Regions from separate parts of the Pseudomonas sp. MDT1-85 genome, predicted to be linked through region 2. Evidence: riboswitches for the same ligand, from Rfam matches in the RefSeq annotation. Region 2 holds a riboswitch; the other holds the start of a gene.

Region 1 (6,664 bases), 1.4 Mb from region 2:
CACCAGCACGTCGAGGCTGTCGAGAAAGAAATCGACTTCCGACTCCAGCACTTCTCGCACGATGTAACCGTTGCGACGCCAGGCTTCGGCGTGTTCGGCGTAACACGGCGACAACACGCCGACCTTGCCGGCCCGACGCAAACGCGGCAGCAACTGGATCGCCATTTGCGACCCGGCCACCGGCAACACTTGGGCCGCACCGTAATAGTCGCAGGCAGCCTGCTCCAGACCGTCATCGGTTTCCGGTAACCGCGCCCAAGCCCGCAGCGGGATGTCCGGGACCGGGAATGGCCAAGGCGCCAGGCCACTGGACAGGTCGAGCCAATCGGCTTCGGCAATGCCATATTCAAGCGCCGCCTTGCGCAAGCGGCCACCGTGCTCAAGCATAGAATTCAGCCCCCACGCAGAGAATCAGCAGCCATAACCATACCCCGCGCTGGACCAATTGCCAGCCACGGTCGATGGAATCGGCATCCGCCGGCACGCCTTCGCCCAATGGCGGACGCTGATGCAGTTCACCGTGATAAATCGCCGCCCCGCCCAACTCGACACCCAGCGCACCGGCACCGGCCGCCATCACTGGCCCGGCATTCGGGCTGTCCCAGGTCGGGCCTTGGGTACGCCAGCACTTAAATGCCAGTCGGGTTTTGCCCAGCAGCGCGTAGGTCAGCGCCACCAGGCGTGCAGGAATATAGTTGAGGACGTCGTCGATCTTTGCCGCGGCCCAACCGAAACGTTCGAAGCGTTCGTTGCGGTAACCCCACATCGCATCGAGGGTGTTGCTCAGGCGATAGAGCACCACGCCGGGCGCACCCGCCACGGCAAACCAGAACAGTGCGGCGAACACCGCGTCGCTGCCGTTCTCCAGCACCGATTCGGTGGCGGCGCGGGCGACTTCGGTTTCATCCAGTTCGCTGGTCTGACGGCTGACCAGATAGCCGACGCGTTTGCGCGCCTCGTCCAGATCATCGCTGCGCAGCGCCTTGGCCACCGGCTCGACGTGTTCACCGAGGCTGCGCATGCCGAGGGCGCAATAGAGCACAAGAATCTCGACGATCCAGCCGACGTAGGGGGCCCAGGAAAACGCCGTGGCCAACAGGGTCAACGGCAACACCGCGATCACCCAGGCAGTCACGCCATGGCTGCGCCAGCCACGACCTTCACCATTGAAACGTTGCTCGATGCGCTCGGCAAAACGGCCGAACGCCACCAGCGGATGCCAGCGTTTGGGTTCACCCAGCAGCGCATCCAGCGCGACCGCGGCGACACTCAACAACGCCACACTCATTGACTCACTCCCCAATAATTTTCATACAGCAACTCGCTGAGTGGACGCGCCTGCGCCCAGCCTTCGAGTACCAGCATCGGCGCCGGATAGAATTCCTTGACCGGCCCCAGACAAAGAATGGCCAAAGGCTTGGCCCCGGCCGGCAAACCCAGCAAATCCGCCAGCGCTTGCGGCTCGAACAGCGACACCCAGCCCATGCCCAGGCCTTCGGCGCGGGATGCCAGCCAAAGGTTCTGGATGGCGCAGGACAGCGAGGCCATGTCCATTTCCGGCAGCGTACGACGGCCGAAAATATGCCGCTCGCGATCGTCCATCAGCGCGGCGACCAGCACCTCGGCGCAGTCGTTGATGCCCTCGACCTTGAGCTTCATGAATTCGTCGGAGCGCTCGCCGAGGGCTTCGGCGGTGCGGATGCGTTCTTCTTCCACCAGGTGCTGGATCTTGCCGCGCAGTGCCCGATCGCTGATGCGGATGAAACGCCAGGGCTGCATCAGGCCGACACTCGGCGCTTGGTGCGCGGCTTCAAGCAGACGACGAAGTAACTCGGGTTCGACCGTGCCGCCGCTGAAATGCCGCATGTCGCGACGTTCGGCGATGGCTCGGTAAACGGCTGCGCGTTCGGCTTCGGAAAATGCGTTGTCCGTCATGGCCTCTTCGCGAGCAAGCCCGCTCCCACATTAGATGGAGTGCTGCCTGACAAAACGCGGTCAACTGTGGGAGCGAGCCTGCTCGCGATGGCGGTCTCACGATCAGGCACAAACAGCGCTGCAATCGCCGATGGATTGGACGGAAAATAAAAATGCACATAAGAGGCCGTCATCCGCCCCTCGCGATAAACCGCCTCCGCCCCTCGCCCGCCATTGGGACTCAAACCTCGAGCAATTGGCTCAAGTTCAGTGCTGGTCAACGAGTGGTGATACGTATGCCCACGCAGCAAACCTTCCGGCAGTTCGACCGCCTGCAAGGCCAACGCGGCAAGACGCTTCTGCATCACCGCATCCCCGGCCAGCAAGCCGACCAGTTCAGCGCGAGTGCCTTCGACATCGGTCAACGAATCCAGCAGATACAGCATGCCGCCACACTCGGCCAGCAACGGTTTGCCCGCTGCGTGGTGAGCACGGATCGCGGTCAGCATCGGCGTGTTTTGTGACAACGCCACATGGTGCAATTCGGGGTAACCGCCCGGCAGATAGAGGCTGTCTGCCTCCGGCAATTCGGTGTCGCGGATCGGCGAGAAGAAAGACAATTCGGCGCCCATGGCCCGCAACAGATCCAGACTCGCGCCGTAGGTAAACGCGAAAGCTTCGTCCCGGGCCACGGCAATCCGCACACCGGCCAGCAACGGTTCGGCTGCGATCATTTCAGGCGCGGCGAATTCCACGGCCGGCGGTAGAGCCACGTCGCAACTGCTGGCCAGTGAATCGGCCGCCGCATCGAGACGCAGGTCGAGGTCATTCAGCTCGCTGGCCTGAACCAGGCCGAGATGTCGACTTGGCAATTCGATCCCGGTCTCCCGGGACAACGCACCGTACCAGCGCAAGCCTTCAGTCAGGCTGCCTTCGAGCAACTGCGCATGCCGCACGGTGCCGACCCGGTTGGCCAGCACACCGGCAAACGGCAAGTCCGTCTGATAACGTGCAAGGCCCAGGGCCAGCGCGCCAAACGTCTGCGCCATGGCGGTGCCGTCGATCACGCCGAGCACCGGCACACCAAAGTGCCGCGCCAGATCGGCGCTGGACGGCGTACCGTCGAACAGCCCCATGACGCCTTCGATGAGGATCAGATCGGCTTCGCCTGCGGCCTCCCACAATAGACGCCGACTTTCCTGCTCACCGACCATCCACATGTCGAGTTGATAGACCGGTGCGCCGCTGGCGCGCTCGAGAATCATCGGGTCGAGAAAGTCCGGGCCGCATTTGAACACGCGAACCTTGCGCCCCTGATTGCGATGCAAACGGGCGAGCGCGGCGGTGACGGTGGTCTTGCCCTGACCGGAGGCCGGCGCGGCGATCAGTACCGCCGGGCATTGACGATGGCTATTCATAAAATGCAGTTCACAACTCGACGCCTTTCTGCGCTTTGATTCCTGCCTGGAAGGCGTGCTTGATCATGCCCATTTCAGTGACGGTGTCGGCCAGCTCGATCATCTCTGGTTTGGCGCCACGACCGGTGACCACCACGTGCTGCATCGGCGGACGGGCCTGCAAGTCGCTGAGCACCTGATCGAGATCGAGGTAGCCGTGCTTGAGGGCGATGTTCAATTCATCGAGCACCACGAGGCCAATGGCCGGATCACGCAACAATTCGCGGGACACCGCCCAGGCGGCTTCGGCGGCGGCGATATCGCGCTGGCGGTCCTGGGTTTCCCAGGTGAAGCCCTCGCCCATCACATGAAAACGCACCTGCTCCGGGAAGCGCCGGAAGAACAGCTCCTCGCCGGTGCTGGTGCGACCCTTGATGAACTGCACCACGCCGCACTGCATGCCGTGGCCCATGGACCGCGCGAGCATGCCGAACGCCGAGCTGCTCTTGCCTTTGCCGTTGCCGGAGAGCACCAGCAGCAAACCGCATTCATTCGGCGAGTTGGCGATGCGTTCGTCGATCACGGCTTTTTTGCGCAGCATGCGCGCCAGATGGCGTTCGTCACGATCGGGGGTATCAGTCATGGGGGAGCTCTCCGTTGAGGCTGGATAACGGCGGGCAGGCACAAGAATAGACGGCAAAAAGCCTGGCATCGCCCACCGTGATGCCGTTGGATGAATCAGGCCGGTCTCCGGGCTCATGAGCGGCGCCAAGGCCAACTGCGCGCCTTCCCATGTCGACAATCGACACAGTGGCTCAAGGCGCAGTCTTCACTCATTTACCGTTGCGGGGGCAGCGCCGGGATCGTGATTCTTCTTCGCTGGAAGAAATTCACTCACCGGCTTCCCTGTTTCACTCTGTCGACCAAGGTCACAGAGCACCTGAAACAAGCCGCGAAGGTTAGAGGGTTGGGGGTGGAGCGTCAATTAAAGCCTGGGCGCCGCTGAGCGAATATCTGCCGCCGATCAATTAACTGACGCCAATCTTGTGCCACACTGTCCAGCAGTGATATCAAAGAGCCACAACCTGACAACACAATAACAAGGGTGAGCCACATGCAAGGCATGATCATCAGCAATCCGAAGCTGGAATTCCTGCGACCGGTGCTGGAACGCTGGTTTGACTGTATCGACCGCTACAACGCTGTGCGCGGCGATAACGACACACCTTATTGGTACGACGAAAAAGCCAACCTCGGCCTGCTCTCCGCCGCGGCCTGGATGGCAGAAATGGTCACGCTGCCACAAACGTCGACGCGCAAACAGATCGAAGAAGGTGAACGCAACGCCCGCGCCGATCTGTTTATCGCCAGCAGCGAAGAACGCGCGTATCTCCAGGCCACCCAGCGCTGGCCGCGGGTCAACAGCCTGAACCTGACTCCGGCACTGGCGGACATCACCAGTGACGCGAAGCGAATCAGCTACGCCAGCGATCTGAAACTCGGCTGCCTGTTTGTTGCGCCGCAAAAAGCCCAGCACAGCGCCACCCCGGAAGAACTCCAGGACATGGTCGACGACCTGCAAAAGGAACACACCTGCGCCGTGGCCTGGTATTTCCCTTACGCCTACCGCAAGTTGCGTAACGAAGCCGGCAACTACCATCCGGGCATCGCTATTCTGCTCAAGGAAGCCCGCGGCTGACAGGTTGAACCATCGAGCATCTACGCTTCTCTATGATTACGTCAATGCATTCATAGGGAAGATCAGTAATGCGCAAACCCCAGCTCGTTTTCATCATCGCGCTCGCCGGAGGGCTCGCCGCCTGTGGTGAAACCTCCAGCCTGCAAGTCTCGGATGGCACAGGCCCCTCGCCCAAACTGCCAGAACCCAATAAAACCCTGATTCCGACGGTGAACATCGCCCCGGCGATCGGCTGGCCTGAAGGCAAGAAACCTGTCGCCGCGGCAGGGACTCAAGTGGCGGCGTTTGCCGAAGGCCTCGAGCACCCGCGCTGGCTTTACGTGCTGCCCAACGGCGATGTGCTGGTAGCCGAAACCAACGCGCCGCCCAAACCCGATGACGGCACAGGCATTCGCGGCTGGGTGATGGGCAAAGTCATGGGCCGTGCCGGTGCTGGCGTCCCTAGCCCGAACCGCATCACTCTCCTGCGGGACAAGGACCACGACGGCGTCGCCGAAACCCGCACGGTATTCCTGGAAAACCTCAACTCGCCCTTCGGCATGACCCTGGTTGGCAATGACCTGTACGTCGCCGACACTGATCGCCTGCTGCGTTTTCACTACGAAAACGGCGAGACGGCAATCAAGTCGCAGCCGATCAAGGTGGTCGATCTGCCGGGTGGCACGCTGAATCATCACTGGACCAAAAACGTCATCGCCAGCAAGGATGGCAGCAAGCTGTACGTCACTGTGGGCTCGAACAGCAACGTCGGTGAAAACGGCATGGATCAGGAGGAAGGACGCGCGGCAATCTGGGAAGTGGACCGGGCCACCGGCAACCATCGGATTTTCGCCTCGGGGATTCGCAATCCAAACGGTCTGGCCTGGGAACCTCAGAGCGGCGCACTGTGGACCGCCGTCAACGAGCGCGACGAAATAGGCAGCGACCTGGTGCCGGACTACATCACGTCAGTGAAGGACGGCGGGTTCTACGGCTGGCCTTACAGCTATTACGGCCAGCACGTCGATGTTCGCGTCGAGCCGCAACACCCTGATCTGGTGGCCAAGGCCATTGCGCCAGACTACGCCGTGGGGCCACATACCGCGTCACTCGGACTGACCTTCGCCGAAGGCAGCAAGTTGCCCGCTCCGTTCACTCAAGGCGCATTCATCGGCCAGCATGGCTCGTGGAACCGCAAGCCGCACAGTGGCTATAAAGTGATTTTCGTACCGTTCAGCGCCGGCAAACCGACTGGGCAGCCGGTGGATGTGCTCACCGGTTTCCTCAATGACGAGGAAAAAGCCATGGGCCGGCCGGTGGGCGTGGTGATCGATCAGCAGGGCAGCCTGCTGGTGGCGGATGATGTGGGGAACAAGGTGTGGCGCGTGACCGCGGCCAAGTAATTAGTTCGACTGTAGGAGCGAGGCTTGCCCGCGAAAGCGGTGTGTCAGTCGATATCAATGTTGACTGTGCTGCCGTCTTCGCGGGCAAGCCTCGCTCCTACAGTTTTCTGCGCAGCGTCATCCTTCAATCGAGCGGTCATGACAACATCCGCTATGGATTATGTGCCAAGTGCTCAGGTTGCAAGATGCGCTTGGCGCTCAGATAGGCTTTCTGCCAGTAAGCTTTGGACAGGCTGTCCAGCTTGACCGTGCCGCCCGTGGCTGGCGCGTGG
Region 2 (6,664 bases):
TTTCCTGTCAGAAAAAGGGTATGGGCAGGCTTCAGATGAAGATTGCTCATGATCGAAGGTGGGGATTATCGGGGATTTTACGCGGCGCTGGCCAATGCAAGGGTGGCCTGGGCGTATTTTTGTCGTGGAATCAGTAACTTTGCCGGTGCCTGAGCCAATTGTTCGGCCAATGCCAGCGCCGCACTTTCCGCTACGCCGTAACAGCCGGTGCGTTCGAACGCGATGTCCGAGTGGTGGCTGAGTTGCGGTTCATAACCGGCCAATTGTTCGCTGCTGAAGTACATCAGCGGCAATGCCAGCTGTTCGGCCAGTTCGATCAGGGCGGGTTCTTCGCGCTTGAGGTCGATACTGGCCAGGGCCTTGATCTCACGAAGCTCGATTTGATGAGCCTGTAACGCCTGATCAAGCAGCGCCCGCAGCGTGCCGACGGGGCAGCCGCGCTGGCAGCCCAGGCCGACCACCAGGGTCGGCGCTGTGCTGACGTCAGTCATGCGCGGTATTGCCCATCGCTTTTACGGCGGAACAACCAGGCGCTGATCAGGCCCAGGGCCAGCCAGAACGCCATGTTGGTCAGCTGCGAAGCGATTTTGAACTGCGCTTCCAGGGCTTGCGGCGCCAGCATCGAATGGACTTCCGGTTGCGGCGCACCGATCACATGAGGCACGGCCAGAATCGCCACGCCGAGGATCTTCATCAGCCAGTGGCGGCTGAACACGATCAGCGCGATGCCGACAGCGGTAGACGCGGCAGTGCCAATCCACCAGATCTGCCGTTGCGCCAGATCCGCCGCGGCAGTGCCCGGCAGCTCAGGTGGCAGGCCGAGGGTGGGCGCCAGCACGAACGTCGCGTAACCGGCCAGACCCCAGAGCAGGCCCTGAGAGGTACGGCGTGGAGCGCGCAAGGTGTAGAGGCCCGCGAGCATCAGGGCGAAACCGACCGCGACCACCAGATTGCCACCGGTGGTCGACAGCACGCGCTGCCAGCCGTCTTCAGGTTCCCAGGCTTCGGCGTCGTGGGTGTGAGCGGTGACAGCACCCGCGGCATGCTCGTGGATTTCGACAGCGGCCGGCTCGGATTTTTCGTAGGTCTCGGCCTGCAGAATCAGCGGAGCCACCCAGAAGCTTTGCAGCAGGGTCAGCAGCAGGGCGGCCAGCAGCCCGCTGAAACCTGCGGTTTGCGCAATACGCTTGATCATGTCAGCAGGTCTCAATGGCACGGAAAGGCGGAGCTGTGACGGGTATCGTGCGCGGCGTTGTGTACCGCTTCGATGTGCGAGAAACCGGCGAAATACACAAGGCACGCGCCAAGGATCGACGCACAAAAAGCGGCGGTCAGGCGTTGGCTCAGGGTTGAAGTAGTGCTGGCGGTGCTGCTGGCGGTACTGCTGATGATCGACATGGCGCTTCCCTCTGGTCTGTCAGCGGGTGAATAGAGCGCATGAAAACCTCCGCACGCCGGGGCACGCAGAGATTTCGAACAGCGCCCGCCCACCGCGGGTTTGTTATTCAGTGAACGTAAAAGTCACTTTGTGTTGCGGGCCGGTCTCCGGGCTCGCGAGGGGCAGGGCTAACGCCGAAACCTGCAAGCATCACCTTCCCATGCCATATGACAGGCACAGTGGATCTGACGCTTCACTCGCTTACCGTTGCGGGGGCAGCACCGGACTGACATGGCTTTAGAGTAAAGCACATGATTCACCGGTTTCCCGTTTCACCCTGTGAAGGGCACCCGTAACAAGGCGTGTAGGAGAGCATGTGCGGGGGTTGGGCGTCAATTGGCAGGGGGTCTCAACTCGATACCGAGGCGTTTCCATCGCGAGCAGGCTCGCTCCCACAGGTGACCGCATTTCAATGTGGGAGCGAGCCTGCTCGCGATGGGGCCGGTGGCGGCGCTACAAGACATTGACCCGCCCCCACACGATGCGTAGCCTTGCGCTTTCGAGGTTCTTCGGCGTCTGCCGAAGCTAAGAAGGGAACGCGGTCGATGCCGCGGCTGCCCCCGCAACTGTGAACGGTGATGTTCGCTGCCACGCCACTGCAAGCCCTGATCCATCAGGTTCGCGGGAAGGCGCAGCGAATGCCAGGCCAACAAGGTCGGCACACCGTCAGCCAGGAGACCTGCCTCGAAACGAATTCTCACTACAACCGGGCGGGGTGATCCGGTGGCGAAATCTTCCGCGCGCATTTGCAGCAGCGGTCGTCGTCCCGTATGCCCGCCACCTTGCCAAAGGGCATCCGATGAAAACACTGGCCAAACTCCCCGTCACCATCGTTACCGGCTTCCTCGGCTCGGGCAAAACCACCTTGCTGCGCCACATGCTCGACAACGCCCAGGGCCGCCGCATCGCGGTGATCGTCAACGAGTTCGGCGAGTTGGGCATCGACGGCGAAATCCTCAAGCAGTGCTCGATCGGTTGCACCGAAGAAGAAGCCAACGGTCGTGTCTATGAACTGGCCAACGGCTGCCTGTGCTGCACGGTTCAGGAAGAATTCTTCCCGGTGATGCGCGAACTGGTCGCTCGTCGCGGCGACCTCGACCACATCCTGATCGAAACTTCGGGCCTGGCCCTGCCAAAACCTTTGGTTCAAGCCTTCCAGTGGCCAGAAATCCGCAGCGCCTGCACGGTTGACGCGGTGATCACCGTGGTCGACAGCCCGGCCGTCGCTGCGGGCACCTTCGCTGCGTTCCCGGATCAGGTCGATGCCATGCGCAAACTTGACCCGAACCTGGACCACGAATCGCCGCTGCACGAGCTGTTCGCCGACCAACTGGCCAGCGCCGACCTGGTGATCCTCAACAAGGCCGACCTGATCAGCGCTGAAGACCTGGCCCGCGTGCGCCTGGAAGTCGCCGAAGAGCTGCCGCCAGCGGTGAAAGTCATCGAAGCCAGCAGCGGTCGTCTGCCACTGGACGTGCTGATCGGCCTCGGCGCCGGTTCCGAAGAACACATCGACAGCCGCCACAGCCATCACGATCATCACCACGAAGGTGAAGACGGTCATCACGATGAGCACGACCACGACGCATTCGACTCCATCTCTATCGAACTGCCGCAAGCCGACGAAAGCCTGCTGATGGACGCGCTGACTCAATTGGTGGTCCAGCACGGCATCCTTCGGGTCAAAGGTTTTGCCGCGGTGCCGAACAAGCCGATGCGCCTGCTGATCCAGGGCGTGGGCACGCGTTTCGACAAGCACTTCGACCGTCAGTGGGGCGCTGAAGAAGCACGCACCACCCGTCTGGTGTTGATCGGTCAGGATCTGGATGCCGCTGCGCTCGAAGCGCAATTGCGCGCCGCGCTCAGCGTTTAAACCATGCACCTGCTCAGGACCCAGCCCGGCGGTTTCGTGTCGGACGACAACATTGCCGACCTTGGACAAACCCCCGCCGAACTGGTGATCCTGTGCAGCGGCGATTCCAGCCTGGCGTTGCTCGCCGAAGCGGCGCAGCAGTTGCCCGATGATTACCCGAGCGTGCGTCTGGCCAACCCGATGCAGGTGCAGAATCACGCCTCGGTCGATCTCTACGTCGACGAAGTGCTGCGCCACGCCAAAGTGATTCTGATCTCGCTGCACGGCGGCATCGCCTATTGGCGTTACGGCATCGAGCGTCTGGTGGAATTGTCCGAGCGCGGCGTGCAGCTGATTCTGGTGCCGGGGGATGATCGCCCGGACCCGGAACTCAGTGACCTGAGCACCGTAACTCCGCAAGACCGCGATCGGCTCTGGCACTTCCTGCGTCAGGGCGGCATGGCCAATGCGCTCGACCTGTTTCGCTGTCTCGCCAATCGCTGGCTGGGCCGCGACTACCCATGGTCCGAGCCGCAAACCCTGCCACGCACCGCGATATACCACCCGCAAAAAAGCCCCGCTGAACTGAGCGATTGGCAAGCCGACTGGCAAGCTGATCAGCCGGTGGCGGCGGTGCTGTTTTACCGCTCGCATTTGCAGGCGGCGAACACTTGTTTCATCGATATTTTCTGCCAGCGTTTGCAGGCGGCGGGGTTGAACCCGTTGCCAATCGCGCTGGCCAGTCTGAAAGAGCCCGGCTGCCTGACGGTGGTTGAGGACTTGCTGGATGAAGTCGAGGCGGGGGTGATTCTCAACACCACCGGTTTCGCCCAGTCCAGCCCCGAAACACCGCACCTGCGGCCGTTCCGCCGCAATATTCCGGTGATTCAGGCGATCTGCGCCCAGGACAATGAACCCGGTTGGCGCGCCAGCGAACAAGGCCTCGGCCCGCGGGATCTGGCGATGCACATCGCGCTGCCGGAGCTGGACGGGCGGATCATCAGTCGGCCTATCAGCTTCAAGGACCTGGCCTGGCGCAGCGAGCGCAGTCAGTCCGACGTGGTCTGCTACCGGCCGCAACCGGAACGCATGGATTTTGTCGCCGAGTTGGCGCGGCGCTGGATCGATCTGGCGCGAGTGCCCAACGGCGAAAAACGCATCGCCCTGATCCTCGCCAACTACCCGACTCGCGATGGGCGTATCGGCAATGGCGTGGGTCTCGATACACCGGCCGCCGCACTGAATATCCTCCGAGCGCTGCACGCCGAAGGTTATCCGCTGCCGGCCGAGTTGCCGGACAGCGGCACCGCGTTGATCCAGCAATTGCTCGGTGGCGTCAGCAACGACCTCGACACCCTCGACCAGCGTCCCTGCCAACAAAGCCTCGCGCTGGACGACTACAACCTGATGTTCAACGCGCTGCCCGAGGCCAATCGCCAAGCCGTGCTGGAGCGCTGGGGCTCGCCCGAAAACGATCCAATGTTCCGTGGCGGACGAATGATGATTGCCGGTCTGCGCTTCGGCCTGACTTTCGTTGGCATTCAGCCGGCCCGGGGTTACCAGGTGGACCCGAGCGCGGTCTATCACGACCCGGACCTGGTGCCGCCTCACGGCTATCTGGCGTTTTACTTCTGGTTGCGCAACACCTACGGCGCTCATGGTGTGATCCACGTCGGCAAGCACGGCAACCTCGAATGGCTGCCGGGTAAGGGCGTCGGGTTGTCGGAAAACTGCTGGCCGGACGCATTGCTTGGACCGCTGCCGAACATCTATCCGTTTATCGTCAACGACCCGGGCGAGGGCGCCCAAGCCAAGCGCCGTACGCAGGCCGTGATCATTGATCACCTGATGCCGCCGCTGACCCGCGCTGAAACCTACGGTCCGCTGCGTAATCTCGAATTGTTGGCCGACGAATATTACGAAGCGCAATTGCTCGATCCGCGCCGCGCCCGGGAGCTGCAACGCGACATTCTGCAACTAGTGCGCGACACGCACATCGACCGTGAACTGCAGCTGGACGAAAAGCTCGACAGTGACGCCGATGCGGCGATCTGGTTGCCGCGTCTGGATACTTACCTGTGCGACTTGAAGGAGTCGCAGATTCGCGATGGCCTGCACATTTTTGGCGAATCGCCGACCGGGCGGTTGCGAATCGACACCTTATTGGCCTTGCTGCGTATTCCTCGCGGCGACGGTCGTGGGGCGCAATCGAGCTTGCTGCGGGCTCTGGCCAAGGCGTTCGCGTTGGGCTTCGATCCGCTGGATTGCGTTTTGGCCGAGCCCTGGAGCGGTCCTCGGCCGGATGCCTTGTTGTCGACCAGCGATGAAGCCTGGCGCACGGCGGGCGATACCCGTGAGCGTCTGGAACTGTTCGCCGCGCAGCTGATCTCGCAGGCACTGAGCACGCCTCAAACCAACCCCGGTCCCTGTGGGAGCGAGCCTGCTCGCGAAGCGGTTGATCATTCAACATTGATGTCGATTGACCCACCGCTTTCGCGAGCAGGCTCGCTCCCACAGAAAGCAAATTGGTCCGAGGTGCATGCCATCATCGACAGCCTGCGCGAAGTCGTCGCTCCACGCCTGGACGCCTGCGGCCCGGCGGAAATGCGCGGTCTGCTCGACGCCCTCAGCGGTCGATTCGTCCCGGCTGGCCCGAGCGGCGCACCGAGTCGCGGTCGTCTGGACGTGCTGCCCACCGGGCGCAATTTCTATTCGGTGGATGTGCGCAACCTACCGACCACCACCGCGTGGCGCATCGGTTTCCAATCCGCAAATCTGATTCTTGAGCGGCACTTGCAGGACCACGGTGATCACCTGCGTCAGCTCGGTCTGTCGGTCTGGGGCACCGCGACCATGCGCACCGGCGGCGACGACATCGCCCAGGCCATGGCGCTGATGGGCGTGCGACCGGTGTGGGCCACTGGCAGCCAGCGCGTCGATGATTTCGAGATTCTGCCGTTGAGCCTGCTGGACCGCCCGCGCGTGGATGTGACCTTGCGGGTCTCCGGATTCTTCCGCGATGCCTTTGCCAACCTGATCCGGCTGTTCGACGCCGCCGTGCAAGCGGTCGCCGCGCTGGATGAACCGGACGATCTCAACCCGTTGGCGGCCAAGGTCCGCGCTGAGCGGCAAGCGCTGCTGGATTCCGGTCTGGATGAAGAAGCGGCGCGGCGGCAGGCCGGCTGGCGCATCTTCGGGGCCAAACCGGGTGCTTACGGAGCGGGCGTGCAGGGCGCCATCGACGGTCGCCTCTGGCAAAGCCGCGAAGACCTGGCCGAGGTTTACCTGAACTGGGGCGGCTACGCTTACGGCGGCTCTGACGAAGGCACCGCCGCCCGCGAACAATTCGCCCAGCGTCTGAGCCAGGTGCAGGC

The links. A riboswitch is a leader RNA that binds a small molecule or an ion and turns the genes downstream of it on or off. The one in region 2 is predicted to bind cobalamin.
Region 1: another riboswitch for cobalamin. It lies ahead of cobO (cob(I)yrinic acid a,c-diamide adenosyltransferase); the one in region 2 lies ahead of cobW (cobalamin biosynthesis protein CobW).

The regions. Positions count from the first base shown of each region.
Region 1 covers NZ_CM142715.1:2,196,584-2,203,247, reverse strand. Annotated here, with positions in the region: gene cobD (threonine-phosphate decarboxylase CobD) at 1-387, opposite strand, end outside; gene cbiB (adenosylcobinamide-phosphate synthase CbiB) at 380-1,288, opposite strand; gene bluB (5,6-dimethylbenzimidazole synthase) at 1,285-1,935, opposite strand; gene ACYZT2_RS09975 (cobyrinate a,c-diamide synthase) at 1,932-3,332, opposite strand; gene cobO (cob(I)yrinic acid a,c-diamide adenosyltransferase) at 3,343-3,954, opposite strand; cobalamin riboswitch at 4,036-4,270, opposite strand; gene ACYZT2_RS09965 (hypothetical protein) at 4,426-5,010, shown strand; gene ACYZT2_RS09960 (PQQ-dependent sugar dehydrogenase) at 5,079-6,392, shown strand; gene ACYZT2_RS09955 (C40 family peptidase) at 6,544-6,664, opposite strand, start outside.
Region 2 covers NZ_CM142715.1:3,617,333-3,623,996, reverse strand. Annotated here, with positions in the region: gene ACYZT2_RS16290 (cobalamin biosynthesis protein) at 78-491, opposite strand; gene ACYZT2_RS16285 (CbtA family protein) at 488-1,195, opposite strand; gene ACYZT2_RS16280 (CbtB domain-containing protein) at 1,207-1,398, opposite strand; cobalamin riboswitch at 1,520-1,747, opposite strand; cobalamin riboswitch at 1,924-2,139, shown strand; gene cobW (cobalamin biosynthesis protein CobW) at 2,238-3,311, shown strand; gene cobN (cobaltochelatase subunit CobN) at 3,315-6,664, shown strand, end outside.